3 regions of the Streptacidiphilus monticola genome follow, and region 3 is predicted to be linked to each of the others. Evidence: predicted binding sites of a transcription regulator. Region 3 holds the regulator's gene; each other region holds the start of a gene.
The links. Region 3 encodes HrcA, which represses chaperone genes, less so after heat shock. Its sites were predicted from a motif close to TTNGCACTCNGNNNNNCNGAGTGCNAA; they were not measured.
Positions count from the first base shown of each region.

Region 1: groES (co-chaperone GroES) is a predicted target of HrcA. The motif match lies at 6,615-6,641, and genes of this name have one in related genera.
Region 2: groL (chaperonin GroEL) is a predicted target of HrcA. The motif match lies at 8,391-8,417, and genes of this name have one in related genera.

Region 1 is NZ_JBHSQJ010000021.1:4,183-14,331, reverse strand. It holds gene guaB (IMP dehydrogenase) at 1-1,271, opposite strand, end outside; gene shbA (RNA polymerase sigma factor ShbA) at 1,425-2,078, opposite strand; gene ACFP3V_RS06720 (response regulator) at 2,296-2,907, opposite strand; gene ACFP3V_RS06715 (WhiB family transcriptional regulator) at 3,322-3,639, shown strand; gene ACFP3V_RS06710 (MOSC domain-containing protein) at 3,703-4,338, shown strand; gene groL (chaperonin GroEL) at 4,413-6,041, opposite strand; gene groES (co-chaperone GroES) at 6,158-6,466, opposite strand; gene ACFP3V_RS06695 (THUMP-like domain-containing protein) at 6,812-8,011, shown strand; gene ACFP3V_RS06690 (polysaccharide deacetylase family protein) at 7,978-8,883, opposite strand; gene tsaD (tRNA (adenosine(37)-N6)-threonylcarbamoyltransferase complex transferase subunit TsaD) at 8,944-10,023, opposite strand; gene rimI (ribosomal protein S18-alanine N-acetyltransferase) at 10,016-10,149, opposite strand, start outside.
Region 2 is NZ_JBHSQJ010000141.1:52,141-62,289, forward strand. It holds gene ACFP3V_RS27775 (colicin immunity domain-containing protein) at 1-658, shown strand, start outside; gene ACFP3V_RS27780 (hypothetical protein) at 655-1,182, shown strand; gene ACFP3V_RS27785 (MarR family transcriptional regulator) at 1,485-2,342, opposite strand; gene ACFP3V_RS27790 (DMT family transporter) at 2,454-3,482, opposite strand; gene ACFP3V_RS27795 (LysR family transcriptional regulator) at 3,574-4,527, shown strand; gene ACFP3V_RS27800 (HD domain-containing protein) at 4,535-5,218, shown strand; gene ACFP3V_RS27805 (hypothetical protein) at 5,283-5,750, shown strand; gene ACFP3V_RS27810 (DUF4031 domain-containing protein) at 5,736-6,014, opposite strand; gene ACFP3V_RS27815 (hypothetical protein) at 6,011-6,364, opposite strand; gene groL (chaperonin GroEL) at 6,650-8,272, opposite strand; gene ACFP3V_RS27825 (cold-shock protein) at 8,681-8,884, opposite strand; gene ACFP3V_RS27830 (MoaD/ThiS family protein) at 9,290-9,568, opposite strand; gene thrC (threonine synthase) at 9,565-10,149, opposite strand, start outside.
Region 3 is NZ_JBHSQJ010000157.1:4,366-14,514, forward strand. It holds gene pspAB (PspA-associated protein PspAB) at 1-356, opposite strand, end outside; gene htpX (zinc metalloprotease HtpX) at 374-1,303, opposite strand; gene hrcA (heat-inducible transcriptional repressor HrcA) at 1,497-2,528, shown strand; gene dnaJ (molecular chaperone DnaJ) at 2,555-3,700, shown strand; gene ACFP3V_RS29655 (16S rRNA (uracil(1498)-N(3))-methyltransferase) at 3,781-4,524, shown strand; gene ACFP3V_RS29660 (aroma-sacti cluster domain-containing protein) at 4,664-4,858, shown strand; gene ACFP3V_RS29665 (B12-binding domain-containing radical SAM protein) at 4,949-7,108, shown strand; gene ACFP3V_RS29670 (AAA family ATPase) at 7,095-10,149, shown strand, end outside.

The DNA of each region.
Region 1 (10,149 bases), on a different contig from region 3:
TTCTCGTCCGAGGAGACCTCGCCCTGGAAGTAGCGGTCCTTGGAGAAGGACTTCGCCTGCCCGCGGCTCTGCATCGCGCCCAGCGAACCCATGCCGCGGTAGGACTTGAACTGCTTGCCGTTGATGAACAGCAGCTCGCCCGGGGACTCCTCGCAGCCCGCGAGCAGCGAGCCCAGCATGACGGTGTCCGCGCCCGCCGCCAGCGCCTTGCCGATGTCGCCGGAGTACTGCAGGCCGCCGTCGCCGATCACCGGCACGCCCGCGGCGGCCGCCGCCTCCGCGGCCTCGTAGATCGCCGTCACCTGCGGCACGCCCACGCCCGCCACCACGCGGGTGGTACAGATCGACCCCGGGCCCACGCCCACCTTGATGCCGTCGACGCCGGCGTCGATCAGCGCCTGCGCGCCGTCCCGGGTCGCGACGTTGCCGCCGATCACGTCGATGCCGATGGTCGACTTGATCTTGGCCATCCACTCCAGCGCGTTGCGGTTGTGGCCGTGCGAGGTGTCGACGACCACGAAGTCCACGCCCGCCTCGGCCAGGGCCACCGCCCGGTCCAGGGCCTCCGCGCTCGCGCCGACCGCCGCGCCGACGATCAGCCGGCCGTTGGCGTCCTTGGCCGCGTTGGGGTACTGCTCCGCCTTGACGTAGTCCTTGACGGTGATCAGACCGCGCAGCTTGCCCTCGGCGTCGACCAGGGGCAGCTTCTCGATCTTGTGGCGGCGCAGCAGCGCCATCGCGTCCTCGGAGGAGATGCCGACCTCGCCGGTGATCAGCGGCATCGGGGTCATGACCTCGCGGACCTGTCGGCCCCGGTCGGTCTCGAAGGACATGTCGCGGTTGGTGACGATGCCGACCAGGCGGCCCTCGGCGTCGGTCACCGGCACGCCGGAGATCCGGAACTTCGCGCACAGCGCGTCCGCCTCGGCCAGGGTGGCCTCGGGGCCGACCGTGATCGGGTCGGTGACCATGCCGGACTCGGAGCGCTTGACCAGGTCGACCTGGTTCACCTGGTCCTCGATGGACAGGTTGCGGTGCAGCACGCCGACGCCGCCCTGGCGGGCCATGGCGATGGCCATGCGCGCCTCGGTGACCTTGTCCATGGCGGCGGAGAGCAGCGGGATGTTCACCCGCACATTGCGCGAGACCCGCGACGAGGTGTCCACCTGATTCGGCAGCACCTCGGAAGGGCCGGGCAGCAGCAGGACATCGTCATAGGTGAGCCCGAGCATCGCGAACTTCTCGGGTACACCTGCGGCGTTGTAAGACATGAGTACCTTCCCGTACCGGCGCGACTCGGCGCCTCGGGGGCCGCGTTGGTGGGCAGCTCGGCACCGATACGTCATTCTACCGATCCCACGGGTGCCCTCTTGCGCCCCAGCGATCACTGAGGTAGGGCTCACAACCGCCGCGCTCGGTGCGGGTTACGCGGACCGGGCCTCGGGGCCGCTCGTCGCGCTCTCGGCGAGTGCGCGCAGCCGGCTGAGCGCCCTGTGCTGGGCAACGCGGACCGCGCCCGGGGACATTCCCAGCACCTCGCCGGTCTCCTCCGCGGTCAGGCCCGCGGCGACGCGCAGCAGCACCAGCTCCCGCTGCCGCTCCGGCAGCGCGGCCAGCAGGCCGCGGGCCCACTCGGCGTCGCTGCTGAGCAGCGCGCGCTCCTCGGGGCCGAGGGCGTCGTCGGGCTTGTCCGGCAGTTCCTCTCCGAGCGGGACCGACTGCCCGGGGCCGCGCATGGCGGCCCGCTGCAGGTCAGCGATCTTGTGGGCGGCGATGCCGAAGACGAAGGCCTCGAAGGGGCGTCCCTCGTCGCGGTAGCGCGGGAGCGCGCAGAGCACCGCGAGGCAGACTTCCTGGGCCACGTCGTCGATGTGGTGCCGGGCGCTGCCCGGCAGCCGGATCAGTTTGGCCCGGCAGTAGCGCAGCACCAGCGGATGGACCTGGGCCAGCAGATCGTCCGTGGCCACCGGGTCGCCCTCCACGGCGCGCACCACGAGGGCCGCGATGGACAGCAGCGGCGTCTCGTCCTCAGCAGGCTGGACACCACCCGGGGCGGCAGTCGCTTCGTCGTCACGCACCGGTCCATGGTGCCTGGTTGGTCCGGAAAAGGTGACACCGCCTCCGGACTTGTGCATCGGAACGTTATGCGCCACGGCACCATTCCTGCCCATTCCCCGCCCGGCAGCCCCGTGCTGCCTACCCCCATGGTGCGCCCTCGGGCGGGGCGGTGACGAACGCCGTCGTCACGGGGTCCCGGTGGGGCGCACCCGACGGACCGTCAGATCCGACGGTCCGTCAGCGAACCAGGCCCCAGCGGAAACCGAGGGCCACCGCGTGCGCGCGGTCCGAGGCGCCGAGCTTCTTGAACAGCCGGCGGGCGTGCGTCTTCACGGTGTCCTCGGAGAGGAACAGCTCGCGGCCGATCTCGGCGTTGCTGCGGCCGTGGCTCATGCCCTCGAGCACCTGGATCTCACGGGCCGTCAGCGTCGGGGCCGCGCCCATCTCGGCGGAGCGCAGCCGACGCGGGGCGAGCCGCCAGGTGGGGTCGGCCAGCGCCTGGGTGACGGTGGCCCGCAGCTCGGCGCGGGAGGCGTCCTTGTGCAGGTAGCCGCGGGCGCCGGCGGCGACCGCCAGGGCTACGCCGTCCAGGTCCTCGGCGACGGTCAGCATGATGATCCGGGCGCCCGGGTCCGCGGAGAGCAGCCGGCGCACGGTCTCCACCCCGCCGAGGCCGGGCATCCGCACGTCCATCAGCACCAGGTCGGACCGGTCGGCGACCCAACGGCGGAGCACCTCCTCGCCGTTGGTGGCGGTGGTCACCCGGTCCACGCCCGGGACGGTCGCGACCGCCCGGCGCAGCGCCTCACGGGCGAGCGGGGAATCGTCACACACGAGCACCGAAGTCATGACCCGCCTCCGCAGCTGATCCGCGTCACGTTGAGCCTCCTGGCTGGTTACGAATCTCACCGGTACGGCCTTCGGCGGGTCCGTCGCCGTTCACTCCGACGCCGGTCCGTCGACCGCCTCCGCACTCCCAACGACCGTCACTCGTTTGAGTTACGGCCTGGCAGCCGCACATGCCACTCTACGTGGTTGATCCGCTACGGATCACCCACCTCGTGTACTCCCAACGAGTGCCGCCGCTCGAAGGACACGCTCACGTCGGCGGATGCCCGATTAGTCCTTCCTTGTGGGATTTTGAGGTTATCGGCACGTTATGCCACGCTGATGGCCTCTTGTCCATTACTTCTGCAAGAGTCATATTTCCATCAGATCGCACCTTCTTGTCAGCAACACGCACACCGCAAGGGAACGACAACGATGGCCGACTACTCCCGCCTCCCCGGTCCGAACGCGGACCTGTGGGACTGGCAGCTCTCTGCCGCATGCCGCGGTGTGGACAGTTCGCTGTTCTTCCACCCCGAAGGCGAGCGCGGCGCCGCTCGCACCGCTCGCGAGCAGTCCGCCAAGGAGGTCTGCTCCCGCTGCCCGGTCCGCGCCGAGTGCGCTGCCCATGCCCTGGCCGTCCGCGAGCCCTACGGCGTCTGGGGCGGTCTGACCGAGGACGAACGTGAGGAGCTGCTGGGCCGGGCCCGGCGTCGGACCATGGACCCGTTGAGCCTGCTGCCGGTGGAGTAGCCGGCCCCACTGAGTGAAGAAACGTTTCTTCGGCGACTGGAGTCCCCCTCTAGGCTTCGGCCTATGGGGACTTTGCTGTCTGTGAACACCGGCCGTGGGCGTGCGAGCGAGCATTCGGACGTGGGGCGGACCGCGATCGGCAAGCGACCGGCGACCGGCCCGGTGGCCGTCGCGGCGCCCGGCCCGGAGCGCGGCACCAGCGGCCTGGCCGGGGACGAGATCTGCGACGCGCGCCACCACGGCGGCGGCGACCAGGCCGTCTACGCCTACGCCCGGGAGGATCTGGACGCCTGGGAACGGGAGTTGGGGCGGGAGCTGCCCGCGGGGACCTTCGGCGAGAACCTCACCCTGCGGGGCGTGGACGTCACCGGGGCCAGGATCGGGGAACGCTGGCGGATCGGCGCGGAGCTGGTGCTGGAGGTCACCTCGCCCCGCATCCCGTGCCGGACCTTCGCCGGGGAGCTGGGCGAGCAGAAGTGGGTCCGCAGGTTCACGGAGGCCGCTGTCCCCGGTGCGTACCTGCGGGTGCTGACGCCCGGTCAGATCACGGCGGGCGACGAGGTGGAGGTGCTGCACCTGCCGCCGCACGAGGTGACGATCGGCCTGACCTTCCGCGCCCTGACGACGGAGCGGGAGCTGCTGGATCGCCTGCGCGGAATTGACGCCCTGTCAGCAGCCGTCAAACGGAAGCTGGGGTGAGCGCGAGGGGCGCGAGGAGTCCCCGGCCTGCGGCCGGGTTCCTCGCGCCCCTCGCGGTGCTGCGACTGACGGCGTCAGTGGGAGTGGCCGTGGCTGTGGCCCGCGGCGGCGGCCGGCTCCTCTTCCTTCTTCTCGACGACCAGGGTCTCGGTCGTGAGCAGCAGGGAGGCGATGGACGCGGCGTTCTCCAGCGCGGAGCGGGTGACCTTGACCGGGTCGATGACGCCCTGCTTGATCAGGTCGCCGTACTCACCGGTGGCGGCGTTGTAGCCCTCGCGCTCGTTGCCGAGCTCCGACACCTTGGTGGTGATGACGTAGCCCTCGAGGCCCGCGTTCTGGGCGATCCAGCGCAGCGGCTCGACCAGGGCGCGGCGGACGACCGCGACACCCACGGCCTCGTCGCCGACCAGGCCCAGCCCGTCGGTCAGCGCCTTCTGGGCGTGCACCAGGGAGGCGCCGCCACCGGCGACGATGCCCTCCTCGACCGCGGCGCGGGTCGCGGAGATGGCGTCCTCCAGGCGGTGCTTCTTCTCCTTGAGCTCGACCTCGGTGGCCGCGCCGACCTTGATGACGCAGACGCCGCCGGCCAGCTTGGCCAGGCGCTCCTGCAGCTTCTCGCGGTCCCAGTCGGAGTCCGTGGCCTCGATCTCGGCCTTGATCTGCGCGACCCGGCCGGCGACCTCGTCCGACGCGCCCGCGCCGTCGACGATCGTGGTGTCGTCCTTGGTGACGGTCACGCGGCGGGCGGTGCCCAGCACGTCCAGGCCGACCTGGTCGAGCTTGAGGCCGACCTCCTCGGCGATGACGGTGGCGCCGGTCAGCACGGCGATGTCCTGCAGCATGGCCTTGCGGCGGTCGCCGAAGCCCGGGGCCTTCACCGCGACGGCGTTGAAGGTGCCGCGGATCTTGTTGACGACCAGGGTGGACAGCGCCTCGCCGTCCACGTCCTCGGCGATGATCAGCAGCGGCTTGCTGGCGCCGGCCTGGAGGACCTTCTCCAGCAGCGGCAGCAGGTCCTGGATCGAGGAGATCTTGCCCTGGTTGATCAGGATGTACGGGTCGTCGAGGACGGCCTCCTGGCGGTCGGCGTCCGTGACGAAGTACGGGGACAGGTAGCCCTTGTCGAACTGCATGCCCTCGGTGAACTCGAGCTCCAGGCCGAAGGTGTTGGACTCCTCGACGGTGATCACACCGTCCTTGCCCACCTTGTCCATGGCCTCGGCGATCAGCTCGCCGACCTGCGGGTCCTGGGCGGACAGCGCGGCGACGGCGGCGATGTCCTCCTTGCCCTCGATCGGACGGGCGACGGAGAGCAGGTGCTCGGCGACGGCCTTGACGGCGGCGTCGATACCGCGCTTGAGACCGGCCGGGCCGGCACCGGCGGCGACGTTGCGCAGACCCTCGTTCACCAGGGCCTGGGCCAGCACGGTGGCGGTGGTGGTGCCGTCACCCGCGACGTCGTTGGTCTTGGTGGCGACCTCCTTGACGAGCTGCGCGCCAAGGTTCTCGTAGGCGTCCTCGAGCTCCACCTCACGGGCGATGGTCACGCCGTCGTTGGTGATGGTCGGGGCGCCGAACTTCTTGTCGATGACGACGTTGCGGCCCTTGGGGCCGATCGTCACCTTGACCGTGTCGGCCAGCTTGTTGACGCCGCGCTCCAGCGAGCGGCGGGCGTCCTCGTCGAACTGAAGGGTCTTCGCCATGGCTTTTCGGGTTTCCCTCTCGAACAACCGCGCCCCGGGCCCCGTTACGGGTGCCCGGGGCGGGTCACGACTCTGCGGTCAGCGTCGGTGAGCTGATGGAGGATCAGCTGGTGGTCTTACTTCTCGACGATCGCGAGCACGTCGCGGGCCGAGAGGACCAGGTACTCCTGGCCGTTGTACTTGACCTCGGTGCCGCCGTACTTGCTGTAGAGCACGACATCGCCGACCTTGACGTCGAGCGGCAGGCGCTGACCGTCCTCGAAGCGGCCCGGGCCGACGGCCAGGACGACGCCCTCCTGGGGCTTCTCCTTGGCGGTGTCCGGAATGACCAGGCCAGAGGCGGTGGTCTGCTCCGCGTCGAGCGGCTGGACCACGATCCGGTCCTCGAGCGGCTTGATGGCAACCTTGGAGCTGGTGGTCGTCACGATCCGACCTCCCCCTTCGGAGATCTCGCGGGGTTTCATGTCTGATGAGCGTGGACGCGCAGCAGACCCGTCGTCGCGGTGCCGGACCAGCCACTGTCACGCTTAGCGCTCTCCCTCGGAGAGTGCTAACGACGACAGTATGCGTCGCTTAGCACTCAGTCAACCAGAGTGCCAATGCGCGTGGCGCACCCCTTGGGGGCGCGGGGATCCCCACTGCGCGAGCAACCCCCCACCCACGGAGGTTCGTCCCGCACATGGGGACGAACCTCCCCCGCGTGGTGGGTTGCTCGGTTGGGGCACCTCCCGCCCGAAGGGTGGGATCCTCGCGCCCCTGGGGGATGGTGCATGGTTCTGTCTGTGGAGATCGAGAGCTTTCGTGCCCTGCTGACCGCCGAAGGTCAGGCCGTGCTCGACGCGGTCGGCGAGTACCGGCCGGGCACCGAGTTGGCGGTGGCGACCCGGCTGCGCCGGGACTTCGGGCCGGAGCTGGTGCGCGCGGCGCTCGAGCAGGCGAACCTCCGGGCCCGCGCCGGGGCCAAGTTCGGGCCCGACGCCGGTCGCATGTACTTCACCCCGCACGGCGTCGAGCAGTCCACCCGGTCCGCGGTCGCCGCCTGGCGGGCCGCGCGGATGGCGGGGCTGGGCGTCCGGCGCGTCGCGGACCTCTGCTCGGGCGTCGGCGGCGACGCCCTCGCCCTCGCCCGGGCCGGCATCGAGGTGCTCGCCGTCGACCGGGACGAGCTCACCTGCGCGGTCGCCGAGGCGAACGCCGCCGCGCTGGGGCTGCAGGACCGGATCACCCAACTCCGCGCCGACGTCACCGAGGTGGACCTGGCCGGCTTCGACGCCGTCTTCGTCGACCCCGCCCGCCGCTCCGGGCGGGGCCGGATCTTCGATCCGGAGGCCTACTCCCCGCCGCTCTCCTGGGCGGTCGGGGCCGCCCGCACCACGCCCTTCGCCGCGCTCAAGGTGGCCCCCGGGATCCCGCACGAGGCCGTCCCCGAGGACGCCGAGGCGGAGTGGGTGTCCGAGCAGGGCGACGTGAAGGAGGCCGCGCTCTGGTTCGGCACCGAGGCCGCGCAGCCGCACCGCGCCACGCTGCTGCCCGCCGGGGCCAGCCTCACCGGCGGGACGCTGCCCGACCCGCCGTCAGGTCCCGTGCGGCGCTTCCTCTTCGAGCCCGACGGCGCGGTCATCCGCGCCCACCTCGTCGCCGAGGTCGCCGCCGAGCTGGGCGCCACGCTGATCGACCCGACCATCGCCTATCTGACGGCCGATCAACTCCGGCCCACCCCCTGGGCCACCGCCTACGAGATCACCGACACCCTGCCGTTCAACCTCAAGCGGCTCAAGGCGATCCTGCGCGAGCGCGGCGTCGGCACGCTCACCGTCAAGAAGCGGGGCTCCGCCGTCGAGCCGGAGGAGCTGCGCCGCAAGGTGAAGCCGGAGGGCCCGCACTCCTGCACGGTCTTCCTGACCCGGGCGGACGGCGCGCCGGTGATGCTGCTCGGTCAGCCGGTCGCCGCCGACGGCGGGGCGACGTAGTCGTCCAGCCGGGCCACCGCGAAGCCCTGCTCCTCGATCCGGCGGAGCAGGTTCTGGAACATGTGGACCATGGTCTCCCCCCGTAGTTCGGAGGGGCCGCGGAAGTGGGCCAGGATGATGTCGCCCGGGTGCAGCTGCTTCTTCGGGTCCTGGTACTGCAGGCCCTTGATCTGCATGGACTCCCGCCACAGCACGATCGCGCGCGGCCCGCAGGCCTGCACCGCGGCGTTCAGGTTCGCCGTGTACGCGCCCGCCCCGTACGGCGGGCGGAACAGGTAGGGCGTGGTGCCGTACTGCTGACGCAGCGTCTGCTCGTCGCCGCAGATCTGCGCCTTCTGCGCGGAGAGCGACAGCGAGGGCATCACCGGGTGGCTCAGGGTGTGGTTCTGGATGCTGTTGCCCAGCGCCTGGAGCGGCTTGAAGTAGGCGTAGTCGTTCTTGATGATGTCCCGGGTCAGGAACATCGTGAACGGCACCCGCAGGTCCCGCATCATCTGCACGAATCGGGGGTCCTTCTCGGCCCCGTCGTCGATGGTGATGAAGACGATCTTCTGCCGGGTCGGCACGTCCGAGATCACCGGCACCTTCCCGGAGCGGCTCAGCCGGATCGGGGGCACGGCGGGCGGCGGGGGCGCGACGGCGAGCGGCTTGAGCCCCCACTTGGCCCAGAGCGCGGCCGAGGGCGTGCCGCCGTTGACCACGGGGACCGCTCCTCCTCCCTGGTCGCCGCCGCCTCCCGGGGAGACGGCGGGGGACGGGAGGGACGGCTTCGGGGTCGCGGAGCCGGAGCAGCCGCTGAGCGCGACGGCGCCCGCGGCCGCCAGCGCGACGACGGCGAGGGGTTTGATCACACCCTGGGAGACACGGCGCATTCCCGGGAAGTTCCCAGTTCGGACCGGGTTGTGACGGATTCTCACCGATCCTGCCGAGCCTTAACCGTGCTCGGCATGGCGGTGCAAGGCGTCGTGGTCCGCCGGGACATGGGTCTCCGTCACCGGCAGGGACGAGTCCGCGGACAGGCCGAGCGCCGAAGGGGCGCGGTCGCGCCGGACCATCTCCGCGCCGAGAGCAGCGACCATCGCGCCGTTGTCGGTGCACAGCTTGGGCCGCGGCACGCGCAGCGTGATGCCCGCCCGGTCGCAGCGCTCCTGCGCCATCGCCCGCAGCCGGGAGTTGGCCGCGACGCCGCCGCCGATCATCAGGTGGTCCACGCCGTTGTCCTTGCAGGCCCGGACCGCCTTGCGGGTGAGCACGTCGGTCACCGCCTCCTGGAAGGACGCGGCGACGTCGCGGATCGGGACGTCCTCGCCGGCCCGCCGCTTCGCCTCGACCCAGCGCGCCACGGCGGTCTTCAGGCCGGAGAAGGAGAAGTCGTAGGCGGGGTCCTTGGACCCGGTCAGCCCGCGCGGGAAGGCGATCGCGGCCGGGTCGCCCTCCTTCGCGTAGCGGTCGATCACCGGGCCGCCGGGGAAGCCGAGGTTCAGCAGCCGGGCCACCTTGTCGAAGGCCTCACCCGCCGCGTCGTCGATGGTCGCGCCGAGGGAGCGCATGTCGCTGGTGATGTCCTCGGTCAGCAGCAGCGAGGAGTGCCCGCCGGAGACCAGCAGGGCCATCGTCGGCTCGGGCAGCCGGCCGTGCTCCAGCTGGTCCACGCAGATGTGCGAGGCCAGGTGGTTGACGCCGTAGAGCGGCTTGCCGAGCGCGTAGGCGTAGGCCTTGGCGGCGCTGACGCCGACCAGCAGCGCGCCGGCCAGGCCGGGTCCGGCGGTGACGGCGATGCCGTCGAGGTCGCTCGCCTTGATCCCGGCCTCGTCCAGCGCCCGCTGCACGGTGGGGACCATCGCCTCCAGGTGCGCCCGGCTGGCGATCTCGGGCACGACGCCGCCGAAGCGCCCGTGCTCCTCGACGCTGGACGCGACCGCGTCCGCGAGCAGGGTGGTCCCGCGGACGATGCCGACGCCGGTCTCGTCGCAGGAGGTCTCGATGCCGAGCACCAGCGGTTCGTCAGCCATCGCGGCGGCCTTCCTCAGTGTCGTCCCCGAACGCCTCCTCGTGCGGCTGCGGCTTCTCCAGCCGCATCACCAGGGCGTCCGTCCCGGAGGGTTGGTAGTAGTTGCGGCGGATGCCCACGGGCTCGA
Region 2 (10,149 bases), on a different contig from region 3:
ACTGGCGCGAGCTGCGCGCGGCGTGGATGCCCCAGCCGTTCAGCTGGGACAGGTCGAAGGTGGCAAGGTCACGTTCACGCTCGAGGCATTGGCCCGAGAGGACGCACTTCAGAGTGCGGTTCACCAACTGGGCACACCGAGCGTCCTCGCCACTGTCCCTGGCCGGGATGGGGCGCTCTATGTCTCGGCAGAGGGCTACGGTCTCGCCGCAGGCTCGGCTCCCTTCCTGGCCCCCTTCGCCCCCGCAGGTGTCGATGCGGCTCGCGGGCACTTCGTCCGTAGTATCAAGCGGCTGAAGGGGCAGCGCGCCTCCCTCGACCACTTGGCTGGGCTCTACCCGCCCCACCGACAGGTCGTCCGCCTCGGGGAGCTTCCCGAACCAGGCTCCGCACTCCGGCAACTTCGGGACGCCATGCGTGACTTCGTGGATGAGCAGACCAACGCCGAGACCTTCGTGCGACGGTGGCTCGATGCCCGAAGAAGCGCTCTTGCCCACGGAGAGCGGCTCCGGGAGGACCTGGAACGCCTGCTGTCCACCGTGTTCGCAGCTGCCGAGGACTATCCACTTGATCCCGAGCTCAGGGATCACCTCGATATGACGGAGCCACAGCTGCGTGCGCTGGTGGGCATGGCGCTGCAAGAGAGCGGTTGGGCATGAGCAGGTCTGTACCGACCTCGGTTCCGGAGTCGGTCGCGCTACTCCGGCGGGTCTATCCCGACAGCGAAGCCCGCACGGGCCCGGACCATCTCGCGGAGTTGGGCAGCGTGATCGAAGCCATTCCCTACCGCTGGCTCTACTGGCCCGAGTTGGTCGAGTCGCACGGCGCGGTGTTCGTGGACCTTTTCGGCGCAGGGGCCGCCGCCTTCCGTGAGGGCCTCGACGCGTCGGTCCGGCGGGGTCCAACTGGTCGATCCCGGACGGCATGGCTGGCTGTCGTCGACAGCTACAACCTGATCGAGCTGTGGCAGCTGTTCCGTCGGTGGCGGGGCGGCCTCGACGCGAGCGAGGAAGCCCTACTGGCCCTTGGCGGGCTCGTGCTGGAACCATGGCGCGCCCGCCTGAACAGTGCCTTCCCTGATCGGATGTTCACCGTGGAGATCGTTCCCCCGGACCCTGAAGTCGGGGTCTGCCTACAAGTCCGTCAGACCGCGCCCCGTCTCGATCCTCCGGCCGGCTGGTGAGAGCGTCGTCATGACCACCGGACACCAACACGTCGCACTCACCAGCCTCCCGAGGCGTCCGAGGGTCCGGGGCCTTGGTGAAGTGCCCTGCGGCCGTCGCGCCGCCCACCGGGCTTCGGGCAACTCGGGCCAATTCTCGATGTCTGCAGGCAATCGCGTTTTCCGGAAGAGTCGGAGCGGGCTTGCAGTCGGCCACCGGAAACGAAACGTGGCCCATTTATGGACTACTTTTCCAGGCGCCACGACATTCGGCTCCGCGTCTCCATCAAGCCAAGGCTTCCGCGTGCCGAATTCACGATTCCTCAAGCCTGACGGCAGTCCCGGCACAGGCCGTTGACGAAGGCGCCGGGGCGGCCGGGTGCGCGGCAGTCGTCGCACTCGCGGATGGGCTGGAGCAGGTCCGGCCCCTTCCGGGGTCGCAACCGCACAGGCGGCAGCTTGTCGATGAGACGGCTGCGGACGAGCCCGGCCGGGCGGTGGACCACCGCCGGCAGGCCCGCTGCCATCGCCTGCGCGAACTGCTCTGCCGTCACGCCCCGTTCGAACCATCGCGCCGCCTCACCGGCGAGCGCCTCGCAGTCGCGAGCGGAGAGGATCAGGCGGTGGTCACGCCGGGCGAGGTCGGCCAGCGCAGCATACGCAGCGTCCACAGCTTCGGCACCAAAAGGGGCGGCATCATCCCCTTCGACGCCTTCGTCGCCCACGACGCCCTCGTCCGCCACGGCGCCGTCGTCGCCCTCGGCGGCGGGCACGGGGGTCTCCTCCGGGAACGCGGGCGGCGTGGCCGCGTCCTCCGTCCGGAGGAATTCAGTCCACCACTCGTCGTCGTGCGGGACGGCTGAGAACCAGGTCCGGTACGCCCAGCGGTTGCCGCCTTCGCCGACGCAGATCTGGACGCGGCGCAGGTGGCCGGCCAGGGTGAGGTTGCGCAGGGCGGAGGCCACCGCCGCCTGGCCGAAGCGGGGTTGGGCCTGGGCGAGGGTCTTGATGTCCATCTGCGCGCCTTCGGGCAGCTGGTCGATGAAGGCCGCGAGGTAGGCCTCCCGCTCCGGGAGGTGGGAGAAGTCGCCACGCCTGGCGATCCGCTGACCGTTCGTCAGGCGCTTGCCGAACCCGGCGGTGGCCATCGGGCAGGAGAGGGTAGAGTCAACGTAGGCCATGGGTCGTCCTTGTCGATCCGTTGGTCCAGACCCCGGCCAGGTGTTGGTAGCACCCCCGGGGTCGTCTTGTTCGTGGACGTTAGGGCATAAGAACGCTTCGTGGCAACACGATCACAATTCGTCATACCGGGTCGCATTTGCGCGCTCGCGCGGGACAGGGTGGGTGGGTGGGAGAAATCCTCCCACCCACTTCCTTTGGGTGGCGCTCGCCGCTCGGCCCGAGGAGAGCGAGCGCCGAGCGCCGGGAAATTCCGGCCCGGAATTCCCGATTGCGCCGGCAGCCCGATGGGCGCGTTCCACGGCCTGCCCCCCGTACGTCCCGGTGAGCATCAGCGCCGCGCCGAGGACCGCGACCGCCGTCAGGCGTTCGCCGCCCAGGGCCACGCCCGCCAGCACGGCCCAGACCGGCTCGGTGCCCAGCAGCAGGCTGGCGCGGCTGGCCGAGGTGCGCTGGACGGCCCAGGTCTGGGCAAGGAAGGCGAAGACGCTGCAGCCCAACGCGAGGTAGGCCAACTGGCCCCAGGTGGAGGCTGATTGGCTCAGTGCAGGGAGACCGCCGCGGGCGGTCGCGGCCGGGACGGCGAACAGCGCGGTCCCCACGACGGTCTGAACGGCCGTCAGCTGCAGCGGACGGATCCCGCCACGCGAGGCCAGGCGGCCGACCAAGGCGACGTGGCCCGCCCGGACGACGGCTGCCGCGAGCATCAGCAGGTCGCCGAGTCCCGGGAGGTGCAGGCCGGTGCTTCCGGTCATCAGCAGGCCGACGGCGGCGACGCACACCCCCGCCGCCGCGAAGAAGCGCATCGGGAGGCGGCCCCCGTCGAGCAGCGGGGTGAGGACGATCGTCAGGCTGATGATGAGGCCGGCGTTCGCGGCGCTGGTGTGGGCGACGCCGTAGGTCTCCAGCAGCAGGATGGCCGCCTGGGTGACGCCCAGCAGGGCACCGGTCCGGAGCTCGGGCCGCGACCAGCCCCGCCTGCCCACCAGGGCCGCGCAGGCGAGTGCGGAGGGGGCGTAGCGCGCGAAGAGGACGGTGGGCACCGGCAGGACGGCGGTGGCGTCCTTGGCGACCAGGTAGCTCGAACCCCAGACGAGGGCGACGAGCAGCAGCACGGCGTCCGTGCGCCGGGAGTCGGACATGACGTCCACGCTTCCGCATGAGGACGATGAAGCCAAGGACCAGTCTCTGAAGGAGCGATTTAGAACCCCTACAGCGTCGTAGACTTTCCGCGTGGATGCCCGACAGCTGCGAATCCTGCGGGAGCTGGGCGAGTTGGGCAGTGTCACCGCGGTGGCGGAGGCGCTGCTGGTGACGCCGTCCGCGATCTCCCAGCAACTGCGTCTGCTGCAGCGGGCGATGCCGGTTCCGCTGACCGAGCGGTCCGGGCGGCGGGTGGTGCTGACCGAGGCCGGTGAGGCGCTGGCCGCCGCGGCGATCGACGTCGAGACCGCGCTGGAGCGGGCCCGGCACGCGGTCGCCGACTTCGTCGAGCAGCCCGACGCCGCCGTGTCCGTGGCGGCCTTCCACAGCGCGGCGGCGACCTTCTTCCCGCCCCTGATGCGCGCGCTCTCGGGAGCCGGTGCGCCCAGGCTGGAGCTGGCGGACGAGGACGTGGCCCAGGACCGCTTCCCGCCTCTCACCCGCCAGTACGACCTGGTGCTCGCCCACCGCCTCGACCATGCCCCGCCATGGCCGCGCACGGTGGCCGCGGCGACGCTGCTGCGCGAGCCGCTGGACGTCGCGCTGCCGGCCGACCATCCCTTGGCCGCCAGGTCCAGGCTGCGTCCGCGCGACGTGGCCGGTGAGCCGTGGATCACCGTGCACGACGGCTTCCCGCTGATGGCGACGATCGAGGCCATCGCCGCGGCGGCGGACGCGCGGATCGAGATCCGGCACCGGATCAACGAGTTCACGGTCGTCGCCGACGTCGTCGCGGCGGGCGGCGGCCTGGCCCTGCTGCCCCGGTGGACCGCGCGTCGGCACCCGGGCGTCGTGCTGCGTCCACTCAGCGGCGTGCACGCGGCCCGCCACATCGACGTGCTGCACCGGCCCGAGCGGGCGGCCCGTCGGGCGGTACGGACGGTCCTGGCCGAACTGCGCCGCGCGGCAGGGCAGGTGCGGCGCGGTGACACCGCCCGGAGGGACGGGGACGGCAGGGACGGCGATGAGAGGGAGCGGGGATGATGGGGGCATGGCCTCACCTCACGCGCACCAGGAGATCGCCGACGCCCTGCTCCCGCGGTGGACGGCGCTGATCGACCGCGTCCGCGAGGGCCGGACGGGCCCCGAGCCGCGCACCTACGGGGAGCAGCTGCTGCGCCGCTGGGGCGAGCCGCAGCGGCGCTACCACGACCTGCGGCACCTGCGGGCGGTCCTGCACCGGGTGGACCAGCTGGCCGAGTTCGCGGCCGACGCGGACAGCGTCCGGCTGGCGGCCTGGTTCCACGACGCCGTCTACGACCCGGAGCGCAGCGAGAACGAGGAGCGCAGCGCCCGCTTGGCGGAGCGGGTGCTGACGGAGCTTCTGGTGCCGAGCGCCGTGGTGGAGGAGACCGCCCGGCTGGTCCGGCTGACCGCCGACCACGCCCCGGACCGGGGCGACGCCAACGCGGCCGTCCTCTGCGACGCGGACCTCGCGGTGCTGGCCGGGACGCCGGAGGAGTACGCGGCGTATGCGGCGGCGGTGCGGGAGGAGTACGGATTCGTACCGGACGAGGACTTCCGCGTCGGCCGGGGCGCGGTGCTGGAACTGCTGCTGGCGCAGCGGGAGCTGTTCCGCACGCCGCCCGGGGCCGCTTCCTGGGCCGAACCGGCTCGGGCGAACCTCCGTGCCGAACTCGACCGCCTGCGCGGTAAGGTGCCGCCCATCGGATGAGCCGGACGAGAGAGCCGGACACGAGCCGGACAGGCTGACGGTCGGTCGGATCAGGGTGGGGCCCATGCAGATCGAGACCACGTACGAGTACCCGCGCGCGGCGATCCTGCGCGCCGTGCGGCGCGGCTATCTGCCGACCGTCGCCGCGCTGGGTCTGCTGGCGCTGGCGGCCGTGGTCGTCGGCGCGCTGCCGGGGAGCACGGCGGCGAGCCGGGTGCTGCTGTTCCTCGCGGGGATCGCCCTCGCCGCGGTCGCGGGCGGCTTCGCCCGGCACTCGGAGAACGGCGCGTCCCGGCAGACGGGAAAGCGGACGGTGCGCTTCTCGGAGGAGTCGCTGTCGCTGACGACGGGCGCGGAGTCCCACGTGGTCAACTGGCCGGCCATCCGCCGGGTCCAACTGCGGCGCGGCTGGCTGTACTTCGAGAGCACCGGGGCGACGCCCGGGTTCAGCCTCCCGGCGGAGGTGCTGGGCGAGAGCCAGTACGCGGAGCTGACCGAGTGGCTGCGCGGACGCAAGCTACTGGCCGCGTGACGCCGACCGCCGCCGCTTGCGGATGCGCAGGCCGGCCGCCGTGAGCCGGGCCACGATCTCGCGGCTGCGGACCGGCTGCGCGCCCAGCGCGAGGGCATCGTGGTACCGGTGCTCGGGAACGTCGTAGTGGTCGCCGTCGAAGCCCCGCTCGGGGATGCCCAAGGCGCGGGCGAAGGCATGGAGTTCGTCCAGGGACGCGTCGCTGGCCAGGTGCGACCAGAGCTTGCCGTGCCCGGGCCAGGCGGGCGGGTCGATCAGGATCACGGCGTCAACTCGCCCACGGGGGCGACCACGACGCCCTCCTTGCCGCAGACCCAGTGCGGATCGGGGCCCAACTCCGGTTCCACGGAGAGGGCGTGGGGATCGCCGTCCCCCGCGCAGGCGGTGCAGAGGGGCCAGCGGCCCCAGCCGTCGAGGAGGGCGTCCTGCATGTCCTGCGCGACCAGCCCGAGCAGGTAGTCCTTCCCGTCCGGCCACTGCTCCACCCACCAGCGTCGCTGCGCGACGGCGTCCTCCAGGAGGGAGACGATCTCCGCCTCGGCGATGTCCCGGACGGTCAGATCGTGCAGCAGGGCGCTTCGGGCGCTGTGAAGCGCCCGTTCGAGTTCGGTCATCCTTACAGTTTGCACTGTCGTCCAGTCGCACCTTCAGGGCGCGAGGCGGCAGGCATGTGCGGCTCCCCCGCGTGGGCGCGAGCAACGACACACCGCTCCGGGAGTCCGGCCCCTTCTGCGGACGAACCCTCCGAGCGTGGCAGGTTGCTCGCGCCTACGCGGCGGAGCCGCACATGCATGCAGGCTCGCGCCCCCGAGGGCGACTCCGCCGCCGAAGGCCGCAGGGCGGCTCCCCCGTTGCCGGGGGAACCGCCCTGCGGGGGGTTCAGTCGGGCTGAGGCTGGATCAGAAGTCCATGTCCCCGCCGGGCATGCCGGCGCCCGCCGCGGCGGCGGCCTTCTCCGGCTTGTCCGCGATGACCGCCTCGGTGGTGAGGAAGAGCGCGGCGATGGAGGCCGCGTTCTGCAGCGCGCTGCGGGTCACCTTGGCCGGGTCGATGATGCCCGTGCCGACCAGGTCGACGTACTCGCCGGTCGCGGCGTTCAGGCCGTGGCCCGCGGGCAGGTTGCGGACCTTCTCCACCACGACGCCGCCCTCGAGGCCGGCGTTGGTCGCGATCTGCTTGATCGGGGCCTCCAGCGCGACGCGCACGATGTTGGCACCGGTCGCCTCGTCGCCGTCCAGCTCGAGCTTGTCGAAGGCGATGCCGGCCTGCAGCAGGGCCACGCCACCACCGGCGACGATGCCCTCCTCGACAGCCGCCTTGGCGTTGCGCACCGCGTCCTCGATGCGGTGCTTGCGCTCCTTGAGCTCGACCTCGGTCGCGGCGCCGGCCTTGATGACGGCGACGCCGCCGGCCAGCTTGGCCAGGCGCTCCTGCAGCTTCTCGCGGTCGTAGTCGGAGTCGCTGTTCTCGATCTCGGCGCGGATCTGGTTCACGCGGCCCTGGATCTGCTCGGCGTCGCCGGCACCGTCCACGATGGTGGTCTCGTCCTTGGTGACGACGACCTTGCGGGCGCGGCCCAGCAGCTCGAGGCCGGTGTTCTCCAGCTTGAGGCCGACCTCCTCGGAGATGACCTGACCACCCGTCAGGATGGCGATGTCGCCGAGCATGGCCTTGCGGCGGTCACCGAAGCCCGGGGCCTTGACGGCGACGGACTTGAAGGTGCCGCGGATCTTGTTGACCACCAGGGTGGACAGGGCCTCGCCCTCGACGTCCTCGGCGATGATCAGCAGCGGCTTGCCGGACTGCATGACCTTCTCCAGCAGCGGGAGCAGGTCCTTGATGGCGCCGATCTTCTGGTTGGCGATCAGGATGTACGGGTCCTCGAAGACCGTCTCCATGCGCTCCAGGTCGGTGGCGAAGTACGCCGAGATGAAGCCCTTGTCGAAGCGCATGCCCTCGGTGAGCTCGAGCTCGAGCCCGAAGGTCTGCGACTCCTCGACGGTGATGACGCCTTCCTTGCCGACCTTGTCCATGGCCTCGGCGATGAGCTCGCCGATCGCCGGGTCGGCGGCGGAGATGGACGCGGTCTGCGCGATCTGGTCCTTGGTCTCCACCTCCTTGGCCTGCTCGAGCAGCTGGGCGGAGACGGCCTCGACGGCCTTCTCGATGCCGCGCTTGAGGGCCATCGGGTTGGCACCGGCGGCGACGTTGCGCAGACCCTCGCGGACGAGAGCCTGGGCCAGCACGGTGGCGGTGGTGGTGCCGTCACCCGCGACGTCGTCGGTCTTCTTGGCGACCTCCTTGACGAGCTCGGCGCCGATCTTCTCGTACGGGTCCTCGAGCTCGATCTCCTTGGCGATGGAGACACCGTCGTTGGTGATCGTGGGGGCGCCCCACTTCTTCTCCAGAACGACGTTGCGGCCCTTGGGGCCCAGCGTGACCTTGACAGCGTCGGCGAGCTGGTTCATGCCCCGCTCGAGGCCGCGACGAGCCTCCTCGTCGAACGCGATGATCTTCGCCATGGAAGTGGTCCTCCTGGACAGACTGGCTGCGTGCGGACCGCGCTGGCGCCCGCGACGGACGGCACCGGCCGACGGAGTTCCTTCCCCTCCGCGCCCGGGGCCTCACCGACCCGGCCCGTTCGCACTCTCTACCGCAGAGTGCTAACGCCAATGATTAGCACTCGACCCCCGAGAGTGCAAGCAGCCCCGAAGGGCTTCCTTGCAAGGGCGGTGGCGGGCGACGGGAGGGGGCAAGCAGCCCGAAGGGCTTCGTTGCAAGGGGTGGCAGGCAGCCGAGGGCGGGCACAACGCAAGGGACCCGGCGCCCCGGGGGCGACGGGTCCCTTGAGAAGACCTGCGTTTCGGCCTGGTGCCGTTCGGAACAAGGCTCAGCGGGTCGTATCAGTCAGCGATCACGCCGAGTGAGTGTCAGGCGAGCACGCGGACCATGTCCGCCTGCGGGCCCTTCTGGCCCTGCGAGATCTCGAACTCGACCCGCTGACCCTCCTCGAGCGACCGGTACCCGTCCATCTGGATCGCGCTGTAGTGGACGAACACGTCCGCACCACCGTCGACCGCGATGAAGCCGTAGCCCTTCTCCGCGTTGAACCACTTGACGGTGCCCTGAGCCATGCCAAACTCCCCTATTACTGGCCCTTTCACGGTCCGCACGCCGCGGACCGGGCCTGCACGGGCCACCGCCTTGGTGCCGTGGCTCGCTCGGCCGACGCTGAATGTATCCACTCCACTGCCCTGAGCAACAGAGCATTAGACGGGGAATTCTCACGTCTTCTTCAGCGACATTTCCGGCTGATGACTGCAAACTATGGCAATTCAGACGGGACAAACCGGGCTCATCCGACATTTCGCAACGTTAAATCTGCATGCCGCCGTCTCGCCCAACGGGACGGAAGAAAAGGTTTGAGACGCGGGAGAACTGCGCAGCACTCTACTCCTGCCGGAAGGGTGCAAATGCCAAGGCCGGGGTCCCTTTCGGGACCCCGGCCTCGACGGAATGCGGCAGGCGGGCGGCGCGGCTCAGCAGCCGCCGGCCACCGCCGGGATGATGGACACGCCCGCGCCCTCCGGCGTGGCCGTCTCCAGGCCCTCGGCGAAGCGCACGTCGTCGTCGTTCACGTAGATGTTGACGAAGCGGCGCAGCTTGCCGGTGTCGTCCAGCAGACGCGCGCGGATGCCCGCGTGGTTGGCCTCCAGGTCCTCGATCACCGCGGCCAGGGTGGCGCCCTCGGCCTTCACCTCGGCTTCGCCGCCGGTGTAGGTGCGCAGGATGGTGGGGATGCGGACGGTGACGCTCATGACGCGAGACCTGCCTCTCGGAACGAGTCAAGGGTGGGGCGGATGACGGCGGTCGGCCGGGCGCGGTCGGCCACCGCGTCCAGGGTCTTCAGTCCGTCGCCGGTGTTCAGGACGACGGTGGTCAGCGTCGGGTCGAGCACGCCGTTCTCGATCAGCTTGCGCGTCACGCCGACGGTGACGCCACCCGCCGTCTCGGCGAAGATGCCCTCGGTGCGGGCCAGCAGCTGGATGGCGTCGACGATCTGAGCGTCCGTCACGTCCTCCACCGCGCCGCCGGTGCGGCGGGCGATGTCCAGGACGTAGGGGCCGTCGGCGGGGTTGCCGATGGCCAGGGACTTGGCGATGGTGTCCGGCTTCTGCGGGCGGATCACGTCGTGGCCCGACTTGAAGGCGACGGAGACCGGGGAGCAGCCCTCGGCCTGGGCGCCGAAGATCTTGTAGGGCTTGTCCTCGACCAGCCCCAGGGCGATCAGCTCCTTGAGACCCTTGTCGATCTTCGTCAGCTGCGAGCCGGAGGCGATCGGGATGACCAGCTGGTCCGGCAGCTGCCAGCCGAGCTGCTCGCAGATCTCGTAGGCCAG
Region 3 (10,149 bases):
CCCCAGCCCTGGGACTCCAGGCCGGAGTTGACCGCGTGCAGGTCGTTGACGAGGGAGACGAAGTCGTCGGGGGACTGGCGGGCGGTGATCCACGAGTAGCCGTAGGAGTCGCGCGGGGTGATCTCCACGGGGGCGTCGCCGGTGGCCGTGTCCGCGTCGAGGAGGGCCCGGATGTCCTGCTGGACCTCGGCGAAGGCCGCGCCCTCGACGGGGGCGAAGCAGACGGAGCCGACGCCGGTCGGCCGGAAGCCCGTCGCGGCCTCCAGGGTGATCGCGGCGGAGGGCAGGCCGAACAGCTGGTCCAGGTCGGGCTTGACCGGCTTGCTGCGTCCGAGCAGGGCGTCGAGGAAACCCATCGGTGGGTCAGGTCCTTTCAGGCGCGGCCGAGTTCGTTGCTGATCCGGCCCAGCTGCTCCAGCCGCTTCTCCAGCGAGGGGTGCGTGGAGAAGGCGTTGGAGACGAGTTCGCGGGGCGAGATCGCGGGGGCGAAGTAGAAGGCGTTGAAGGGCTGCGCCCGGCGCAGGTCCTCTGTCGGGATGGCCGCCATCTGGCCGCTGACCTTGGTCAGCGCCGAGGCCAGGGCGGAGGGGCGGCCGGTGAGCAGCGCGGCCGAGCGGTCCGCGGACAGCTCGCGGTAGCGCGAGAGCAGCCGGGTCAGCAGGAAGCTGATCGCGTAGACGGCGGCGCTGACCCCGATGATCACGAGGGCGGCGACCGCCGTGTTGTCAGAGCCGTTGGCGTCGCGGCTGTCCCGCCGGTCGAAGCCCCCGAACATCCCGAACTGCAGGCCGGCCCGGGTGATCACGCCGGCCAGCACCCCGAGGAAGCCGGCGATGGTCATGACCGCCACGTCCCGGTGGGCCACGTGGGACAGCTCGTGGGCGAGCACGCCCTCCAGCTCCTCCGGCTCCAGCCGCCGAAGCAGCCCGGTGGTCACGCAGACCACGGCGTTCTTCTCGTTGCGGCCGGTCGCGAAGGCGTTGGGCACGTCGCTCTGGGCGACGGCGACCCGGGGCTTGGGCATGTCGGCCAGCGCGCACAGCCGGTCGATCGTGCCGTGCAGTTCGGGGTACTCCTGGGCGGAGACCTCGTGGGCGCCCATGCTGAAGGCGGCGATCTTGTCGCTGAACCAGAACTGCGCGACGAAGAGGGCGCCCGCGACGATCACGACGATCGGCCAGTAGCCCTTGAAGAGGACGAGCAGCGCACCGACGAAGACCACGTAGAGCAGGCCGATCAGGAACATGGTCAGCAGCATGCGGCTGGTCAGCCCGCGGTCGGGGGCGAAGCGGGTCCTGGACATGTCGTCCCTCCTGGGGGCCTGGCTCTTCCCGGCCATCATGCCGCGTCGGCCCCCGTATGTGGTACGTACGACGGCCCCCGGTCGTTCCGCCCGCAGGCCCTTGCGGCTTACACTGACCGTTGACTGTTTCTGGCACTCTCCCTTCAAGAGTGCCAGGTGGGGCCGAGGGGCGGAGGACGGGAGGTGTGCGCGCGTGCGTGAAGAACGCAAGCTCGACGACCGCAAGCTCGCGGTGCTTCGGGCCATCGTCCAGGACTATGTGGGCACCGAGGAGCCGGTCGGCTCCAAGGCCCTGGTGGAACGGCACAACCTGGGCGTCTCCTCGGCCACGGTCCGCAACGACATGGCGGTGCTGGAGGAGGAGGGGTACATCCACCAGCCGCACACCAGCGCCGGGCGGGTCCCCACCGACAAGGGCTACCGGCTCTTCGTGGACCGGCTGACCGAGGTCAAGCCGCTGTCCACGGCCGAGCGCCGGGCCATCATGAGCTTCCTGGACCACGCCGTGGACCTCGACGACGTGGTCGCCCGCACGGTCCGGCTGCTCGCGCAGCTGACCCGGCAGGTGGCGGTCGTGCAGTACCCCTCGCTCACCCGCTCGACGGTCCGTCATGTCGAGCTGGTGGCGCTGACCCCGACCCGGGTGATGCTGGTGCTGATCACCGACACCGGCCGGGTGGAGCAGCGGATCATCGAGTGCCCGGTCCAGGTCGGCGAGACCACGCTGGCGGAACTGCGCACCCGGCTGAACGCGATCGCCGGCGGCCAGCGCTTCGCCGAGGTGCCGCGGCTGCTGGAGAACCTGCCCGAGTCCTTCGAGGCCGCCGAACGCCCCGTGGTCAGCACCGTCCTGGCCACGCTGTTCGAGGCCCTGGTCGAGCAGACCGAGGAGCGGGTGGTGCTCGGCGGCACCGCCAACCTGACCCGGTTCCCGCACGACTTCCCCTTCACCATCGCCCCCGTGCTGGAGGCGCTGGAGGAGCAGGTGGTGCTGCTGCGTCTGCTGGGTGAGCAGGCGGATTCCGGCATCCGGGTCCGGATCGGCCACGAGAACGCCTACGAGGGCCTGAATTCCACGTCCGTCGTCTCGGTGGGCTACGGTTCGGGCGACGAGACACTTGCCAAACTGGGCGTGGTGGGACCCACGCGCATGGACTACGCCGGGACCATGGGCGCGGTGCGTGCGGTCGCGCGCTACGTCGGCCAGATCCTTTCAGCGTCCTGACGTTCGGAAACTAGCGGAGCATTTTGGTGGCCACGGACTACTACGCGGTACTCGGCGTCCGGCGCGACGCGGGTCAGGACGAGATCAAGAAGGCGTTCCGGCGCCTCGCGCGCGAACTGCACCCTGACGTCAACCCGGACCCGAAGACGCAGGAGCGGTTCAAGGAGATCAACGCCGCCTACGAGGTGCTCTCCGATCCGAACAAGCGTCAGATCTACGACCTGGGCGGGGACCCGCTGTCGCCGGGAGGCGGCGCGGGTGCCGGTGCGGGCGGCTTCGGCGCCGGTGCGGGCTTCGGCTTCTCCGACATCATGGACGCCTTCTTCGGCGCGGCGGCCGGCCAGCGCGGACCGCGCTCGCGGACCCGGCGCGGCCAGGACGCCATGATCCGGATCGACGTGGACCTGGAGGAGGCCGCCTTCGGCACCACCAAGGAGATCCAGGTCGACACCGCCGTCGTCTGCAACACCTGCAACGGCGAGGGCGCGGCCCCCGGCACCTCCGCGCAGACCTGCGACATGTGCCGCGGCCGCGGTGAGGTCTCCCAGGTGACCCGGTCCTTCCTGGGCCAGGTGATGACCTCGCGTCCGTGCCCGCAGTGCCAGGGCTTCGGCACGGTCGTCCCCAACCCCTGCCCCGAGTGCGCCGGCGACGGCCGGGTGCGGGCGCGGCGGACGCTCACCGTCAAGATCCCTGCGGGTGTGGACAACGGGACCCGGATCCAGCTCGCGGGCGAGGGCGAGGTCGGCCCCGGCGGCGGGCCGGCCGGCGACCTCTACGTCGAGATCTCCGAGAACGCCCACCCGATCTTCCAGCGCCGCGGCGACGACCTGCACTGCACGGTCACCCTGCCGATGACGGCGGCGGCACTGGGCACCAAGGTGCCGCTGGAGACGCTGGACGGCGCGGCCGAGATCGACATCCGCCCCGGCACCCAGTCCGGCCAGTCCATCCCGCTGCACGGGCGCGGCGTCACCCACCTGCGCGGCGGCGGGCGCGGCGACCTCATCGTCCACGTCGAGGTGCAGACCCCGCAGAAGCTCGACCCGGAGCAGGAGGAGCTGCTGCGCCGGCTCGCCAAGCTGCGCGGCGAGGAGCGCCCCTCCGGCCAGTTCGCGCCCGGGCAGCAGGGGCTGTTCTCACGGCTCAAGGACGCCTTCAACGGCCGCTGACCGCGGGCCGGACGGCCGACCTCCCGGGCCGGACGGCCGCTGCACCACCAGGACTTCGAACGATTGGCGGCTGATCCACCGTGACCGCACCGGTGTTCGTGCTGGAGCCGGGCGCCTTCGCGCCCGTCGGCGGGACCGTCCGGCTGGACGGCCCGGAGGGACGGCACGCCGTCTCGGTGAAGCGGCTGGAGCCCGGTGAGGACGTCGTCCTGACGGACGGTCAGGGGCGCGGCGTCGCGGGCGTCGTGGCCGCGGTCCAGGGCAAGGACGTGCTGGAGGTCGAGGTGCGCGAGGTCCTCGACGAGCCCGAGCCCGAGGTCCGGATCACCGTCGTCCAGGCGCTGCCCAAGGGCGACCGGGGCGAGCTGGCCGTCGAGCTGATGACCGAGGCCGGGATCGACCGCATCGTCCCCTGGGCGGCGGCGCGCTGCGTCACCCAGTGGCGCGGCGAGCGCGGCGCGAAGGCGCTGGCCAAGTGGCGGGCCACCGCCCGCGAGGCGGGCAAGCAGTCCCGGCGGCTGCGGTTCCCCGTCGTGACCGACCTGATGACGACGCGTCAGCTGGCGCCGCTGCTGCGCGAGGCGGACCTCGCGGCCGTGCTCCACGAGGAGGGCGCGCTGCCGCTGGCCACCGCCGAGCTGCCCGCCAAGGGCGGGATCGTGCTCGTCGTCGGCCCCGAGGGCGGCGTCGCCCCCGAGGAACTGGCCGCCTTCGCCGAGGCCGGGGCCGCCGCCCACAAGCTCGGCCCCTCCGTGCTGCGCACCTCCACGGCCGGCGTCGCCGCCGGCTCCGTCCTCCTGGCCCGCACCGGCCGCTGGTCCTGACCCGCGTCCGAGGCCCGTCGATTCTGCCCCTCCGGGAGCGGCATGCTGCCGCTCCCGTTGCCGCTTTTGCCGCTCCGAGCCGCCTACGGTTGACCACGAAGCGCTTCGGAAACCTCAACATTCAAGGCAGGAGAGGGAAATGGCCTTCGACGCACTGTCCAAGCTGGCTTCCGCAGGCAACGCCGTGGACCTTCTGACCGCTGAGCAGCAGGCGGTCGTCGCCGAGCTGTCCGAGGAGGAGGTGGAGGTCATCACGACCCTGCAGGCCCGCCTCAGCGCCGTCGGCGGCGGCGAGGTCGAGGGCCAGGACGTGGTGATCTTCCGCATCGGCTGACCGCCGCCCGCGACCTCCGGGTGGGGCACCGCCGTACGGCGGCGCCCCACCCGGTCCGTCCGTTCCCGCTCGTTCGCCCGGAGGCGCAGGATGACCAGCGTGGTCCAGTTGTCGGCGGCGCGGCAGAAATCGGCACCGGACAATGCCGACCTTCCCTACCTGCTGATCAATCCACCGCTCACCGATCCCACCTATCCGTACCACTCGATCTCGTACCTCGTGGCCAACTGTGAGGCGTACGGCTTCACAGGGCACCGCTGCCTGGACGCGAACCTGGACGCGTTGAACCACCTGGCGGCCCCGGAGCAGGTCTCGGAACTGCTCGCGGAGGCACGGGAGTTCCGCGCCGCCGCCGAACGGCTGCCCGGCCTGACCCGGGGGCAGGAGATCCACTACCAGGCCGCGCTCGCCGCCGAAGGGCTGGAGCCGGACTTCGTGACCCGTGCCGTCGCCGTGCTGCGGGACCCCCAGGACTTCCACCACTACCCGACCTACCGGCAGGCCACGCTGGCCATCCACCGCTGGTTCCAGTTGCTGTCGCTGCGCTCGCTGCCGGGCGTCTTCAGCGGCCTGACGCTGCGGACCGCGGGGGCCGTCAACTACCAGAGCCACGGCGACCTCGCCGACCCCGAGGTCCTGGACGCGGTCAACGGCGCCTTTCTGGACTACATCCGCGGCCCCTTCCGCGACGTCCTGCGCAGCCGGCCGTGGCGCCTGGTCGGACTGTCCGTCAACTACGCGGCCCAGCTTCCCTTCGCGCTGCGCATGGCCCGGGAGATCCGCGAGCAGGTCCCGGACGCGGTCGTCGTCTTCGGCGGTACCGAGGTCTGCGACGACGTCAAGTACGCGCGGGACGACGCGGACGTGTGGCGGATGTTCCCGCACGCCGACCTGATCGTGCCCGGCGAGGGCGAGACGCCGCTGGTCGACATCCTGTGCGCGGTCCGCGACGGCGGCGGATTCGCCGGACTGCCGGGCGTGCTGCACCGCGGCGCCGACCGGCGGGCCATGCGGATCAACTACGAGCACGTCGGCGCGCTGCCCGCGCCCAAGTACGACGTCTGGGACTGGGAGGCGTACTGGTCGCCGGAGCCCGTCGTGCTGTACAGCCCGACCCGCGGCTGCTACTGGAACAAGTGCACGTTCTGCGACTACGGCCTCAACACCGACCGGCCGACCTCCCCTTCGCGGGAGCGGCCGGTGGCCCGGGTGCTGGAGGACCTGGCCGGCATCGCCTCCTTCGCCCGCACGCTGTACTTCTCCGTGGACGCGATGTCGCCGAGATTCCTCCGGGAGCTGTGCGACGGGCTGACCGGAGCCGGGCTGGGCCTGCGCTGGAGTGCCGAGCTGCGTCTGGAACGCACCTTCCCGGCCCGGGGAACGGCGGCCCGGCTGCGCGACGCGGGCTGCGTGGCCATCGCGTTCGGCTACGAGTCGGCGAGTCAGCGCATCCTCGACCTGATCGACAAGGGCGTGCGGATCGAGCAGGTCCCGGAGATCCTGCGGGAGTTGGCGGCCGCCGGGATCGGCGCCCAGATGATGGGCTTCACCGGCTTCCCGGGCGAGACCGCGGAGGAGGCCGAGGAGACCTACGCCTTCCTGGCCCGGCACCGGGAGCTGTGGTCGCTCGCCGGAGTCGGCGGCTTCTCGCTCACACCGGGGTCCATCGTGGCCCGCCGGCCGGAGCGGTTCGGCATCGAGGTGCTGCCGCTGCCCCGCGAGCACGACATCGCGCGTCAGCTCTCCTGGCGGGACCTCGACAGCGGGGTGACCACGCACGGAGAGGCACGCCGGCCGGTCCCGCAGGCGCTCAAGGCGCAGATCCGCCGGGGGCTGGGGGGAAGGCCGTTCGTGGGAGGCATCGACAGCAGCCACACCCTGCTCTACTTCGCCGCCAACGGGCGGGGGCTGCTGCCGGACCGGGCGGCGGAGCCGGCCCGCCACCGGCTCGCGGTCGAACGGGTGGTGCCGGTGGGCTTCCAGAGCCTCGACGCCTTCGCGACCGTGTCCGAACTGGAGGCCGAGCACGCCCGGTTGGCGGCCACCGACGCCGGTGTGCGGCACCGGGCGGTACGGGCGTGGCTGGACGCGCCGGGGCGTTCGGTTCCGGGGCGCAGCGCGGCGATCGTCCTGGCGGGCGGCGGGGTCGCCGCGGTGCCGAAGATCGAGGGGATCGACCTGGAGAAGGCGCTGCGCGGCCTGGACCTGGTGCTGAGCCCCGGACAGGCGGTCGTCCATGCCCGGGGCTGAGCAGGAGAACCACCGCTGCGGGACCTGCGGGACGACGGCCCCGGCCGGCAGCCGCTTCTGCGCCATGTGCGGTGCGGCGCTCGCGACCCTTGGCGGCGGTGCGGAGCTGCGCCGGAACGTGGTGGTGCTCTTCGCCGACCTGGCCGGGTTCACCGCGGTCAGCGAGGGAATGGACCCCGAGGTGCTGCGGGCGGTCATGGACCGCTACTTCCGGCTCTGCTCCCAACTGGTGTGGAACTTCGGCGGCGTGACCGAGAAGTTCATCGGCGACGCCATCATGGCCGTCTTCGGCATTCCCGTCTCCCGTGAGGACGACGCCCTGCGCGCGGTCCGCACCGCGCTGGAGATCATCAGCGAACTGGAGTCGCTGAACCGCGAGTTGGCGGAGGACTACGGCATCCGGCTGCGGATCAGGATCGGGGTGCACGCGGGCCCGGTGTCCGCGTCCTACGACACCACGGGGGACTTCCGGGTCGTCGGGGACACGGTGAACACCGCCAGCCGGCTGCAGACCGCAGCCGGGCCGGGGGAGCTGCTGCTCGGCGAGCCGGTGGCCCAACTGGTGCGCTCCCGGCTGAGGTTGGAGGAGCTGGAGCCGCTTCGGGTGAAGGGCAAGGAGGCCCCGGTCCGGGCCTGGCGGGTGCTGCCCGGGGCCCCGGACGACACCTCGGTGCGCACGGTCCCGCTGGTCGGCCGGGAGGCCGAGCTGACGCAGCTGCACCACACCTACCGGCGCACCCTGGGGCGGGACCGCGGCTGCCTGGTCACCGTGCTCGGGCCGCCCGGCATCGGCAAGAGCCGGCTGGTCGCGGAGTTCCTGGACGAGCTGGGCCCGGACGGCCCGCTCGTGCTGCGGGGCCACGCCCACTCCTACGGCAAGGGCGTCACCTACCGGCCGGTCGTCGAGCTGCTGGAGTCCTCGGCCGGGGCCTGGGCCGGCTTCCAGCTGCGCGGGGCCGGCGACCCGGCCACCGCACAGGCGGTGGCCCATCTGCGCGGCGTCCTGGGCGGCGGGGAGGCCGTGCACGGCCCCGAGGTGCAGGACATCTCCTGGGCGCTGGAGCACTTCTTCACGGTGCTGGTGGACCGCAAGCCGCTGGTGGTCGTGTGGGAGGACCTGCACTGGGCCGAGCAGACCCTGCTGGACGTGATCGACCACCTGGCGGACGAACTGGCGGACCTGCCGGTGATGCACCTGTGCGTGGCCCGGCCGGAACTGCTCGAGGCGCGCCCCTCCTGGGGCGGCGGCCGGTCCAGCTCGATCACCTTGGAACTGCTGCCGCTCACCGAGTCGGAGACCCTGCGGCTGGTCACCGGACTGGCCTCGGCGGCCGCGCCGATGGAGGTCGCGGCGCAGGAGTGCGATCCCGTGCTGGCCCGGATCGCCGAGGCGTGCGAGGGCAATCCGCTGTTCGCCGAGTTGATGCTCGACGTGGTCGGCGAGGACCCCGAGAACCCGACCCCCGCCGGAGTGCAGGCGCTGCTCGCAGCGCGGCTGGACCGGCTGGCGGCCCCCGAACGGCAGGTACTGGAGATGGCGGCGGTGGCGGGCCGCGAGTTCACGGCCGTCGAGGTCGGGACCCTGCTGCGGCAGGACGGCGCGCCCGCCGACCAGGACCCGGTGCGGCTGCTGGACCAGTTGCGGCGGGGGCGGCTGGTGCACGGCCGCGGCCTGGCCGAGCCCTACCGCTTCGCGCAGGCACTGGTCCGCGACACCGCCTACGAGTTGACGGCCAAGCGCAACCGGCTCCGCTGGCACCTGGCCCTGGCCGACCAGGAGACGCGGGCCGACCAGAGCGCCTACCACCTGGAGGCGGCCTGGCGGCTGAGTCGTGAGCTGCACCCGCACAGCCCGGACACCGAGCGCATCGCCGAGCGGGCCGCCGCCGCCCTGCGGACCCAGGCGCTGCTGGCGACCGACCGCAAGGACCTGCCCGCGGCCGTGTCCCTGCTGGAGCGGGCGCACCAGGTGCTGCCGCCGCGGCTGCCCGGCCACCTGGAGCTGGCGCTGCGCCTCTCGGACGCCTGGCTTGCGCTGCGCAACCGCGACCGGGCGACCGCCGCGGTGGCCGCGGACCCGGGCGGCCCGGCCGAGCAGCAGGCGGAACGCGAGTTCGCGGTCCGCATGCAGCGCAGGCTGCTGGACCTGAGGTTCGGCGACCGCTCGGAGGCGGCGGCGGAGACCGACGCCGCCCTCGACGCGCTCGGCGCCGGGGATCTGGTCCGCTGCCGGTTCCACCAGCTCGAGGCGGAGCGGTCGCTGATGCGCGAGCGGATCAGTGCCGCCGAGCGGAGCCTGCGCCGGGCGGAGGAGTACGCCCTCGCCCTCCCGGACAGCTACGAGCTGCACCGCGTCCGACGTGCCGCGGCGGAGCTGGCGCTGTGGGGTCCGATGCCGGTCGCCGAGGGCCTGGACCGATGCCGCACCCTGGCCGTCGACTTCGCCGACAGCCGGGTGTCCCTGGTGCCCGTCCGTGCCGCCGAGGCAGGGCTGCTGGCCCTGGCCGGGCGCACCGAGGAGGCGTGGGCCGCGCACCGGGAGGCGGCCGAGTCGGCACGCCAACTCCGGCTCCACAGCGCCGAGGTGGGTATCTGTCACATCGGCGGTGTGATCGCCGGCGCCGCCGGTGACCACGGCACGGCCCGGGACTTCTACGAGCGCGCCCGTGCGGTGCTGGCCCAGGCGGGCCAGGAGCAGGGCTCCCTGCTCCTGGACGCGTACGCGACGGCGGAGACCGTGGCGCTCGGGGAGCCCGTTCCGGCCCGCTTCGCGGAGCTGGACCGGTCCGAACTGGCGGCCATCGCCGATCCGCGCACCCGGCTGCTCGTCACCGCGATCCGGGCGCGGGCCGCCGTCGAGCGGCAACTGCCGTCGCAGGCCGAGGAGTTGTGCGCGGACGCGGAAGAGGTGACGGCGCGTCTGGAGGACCTCTACTTCCTCGGCACCGTCCACGAGGCGCTCGCATCCGTCCTGCTCGACGCGGGTGCACCGGAGGCCGCCGGCCGCCACGCCCGCACCGCCGCCGACCGCTACACGGCCA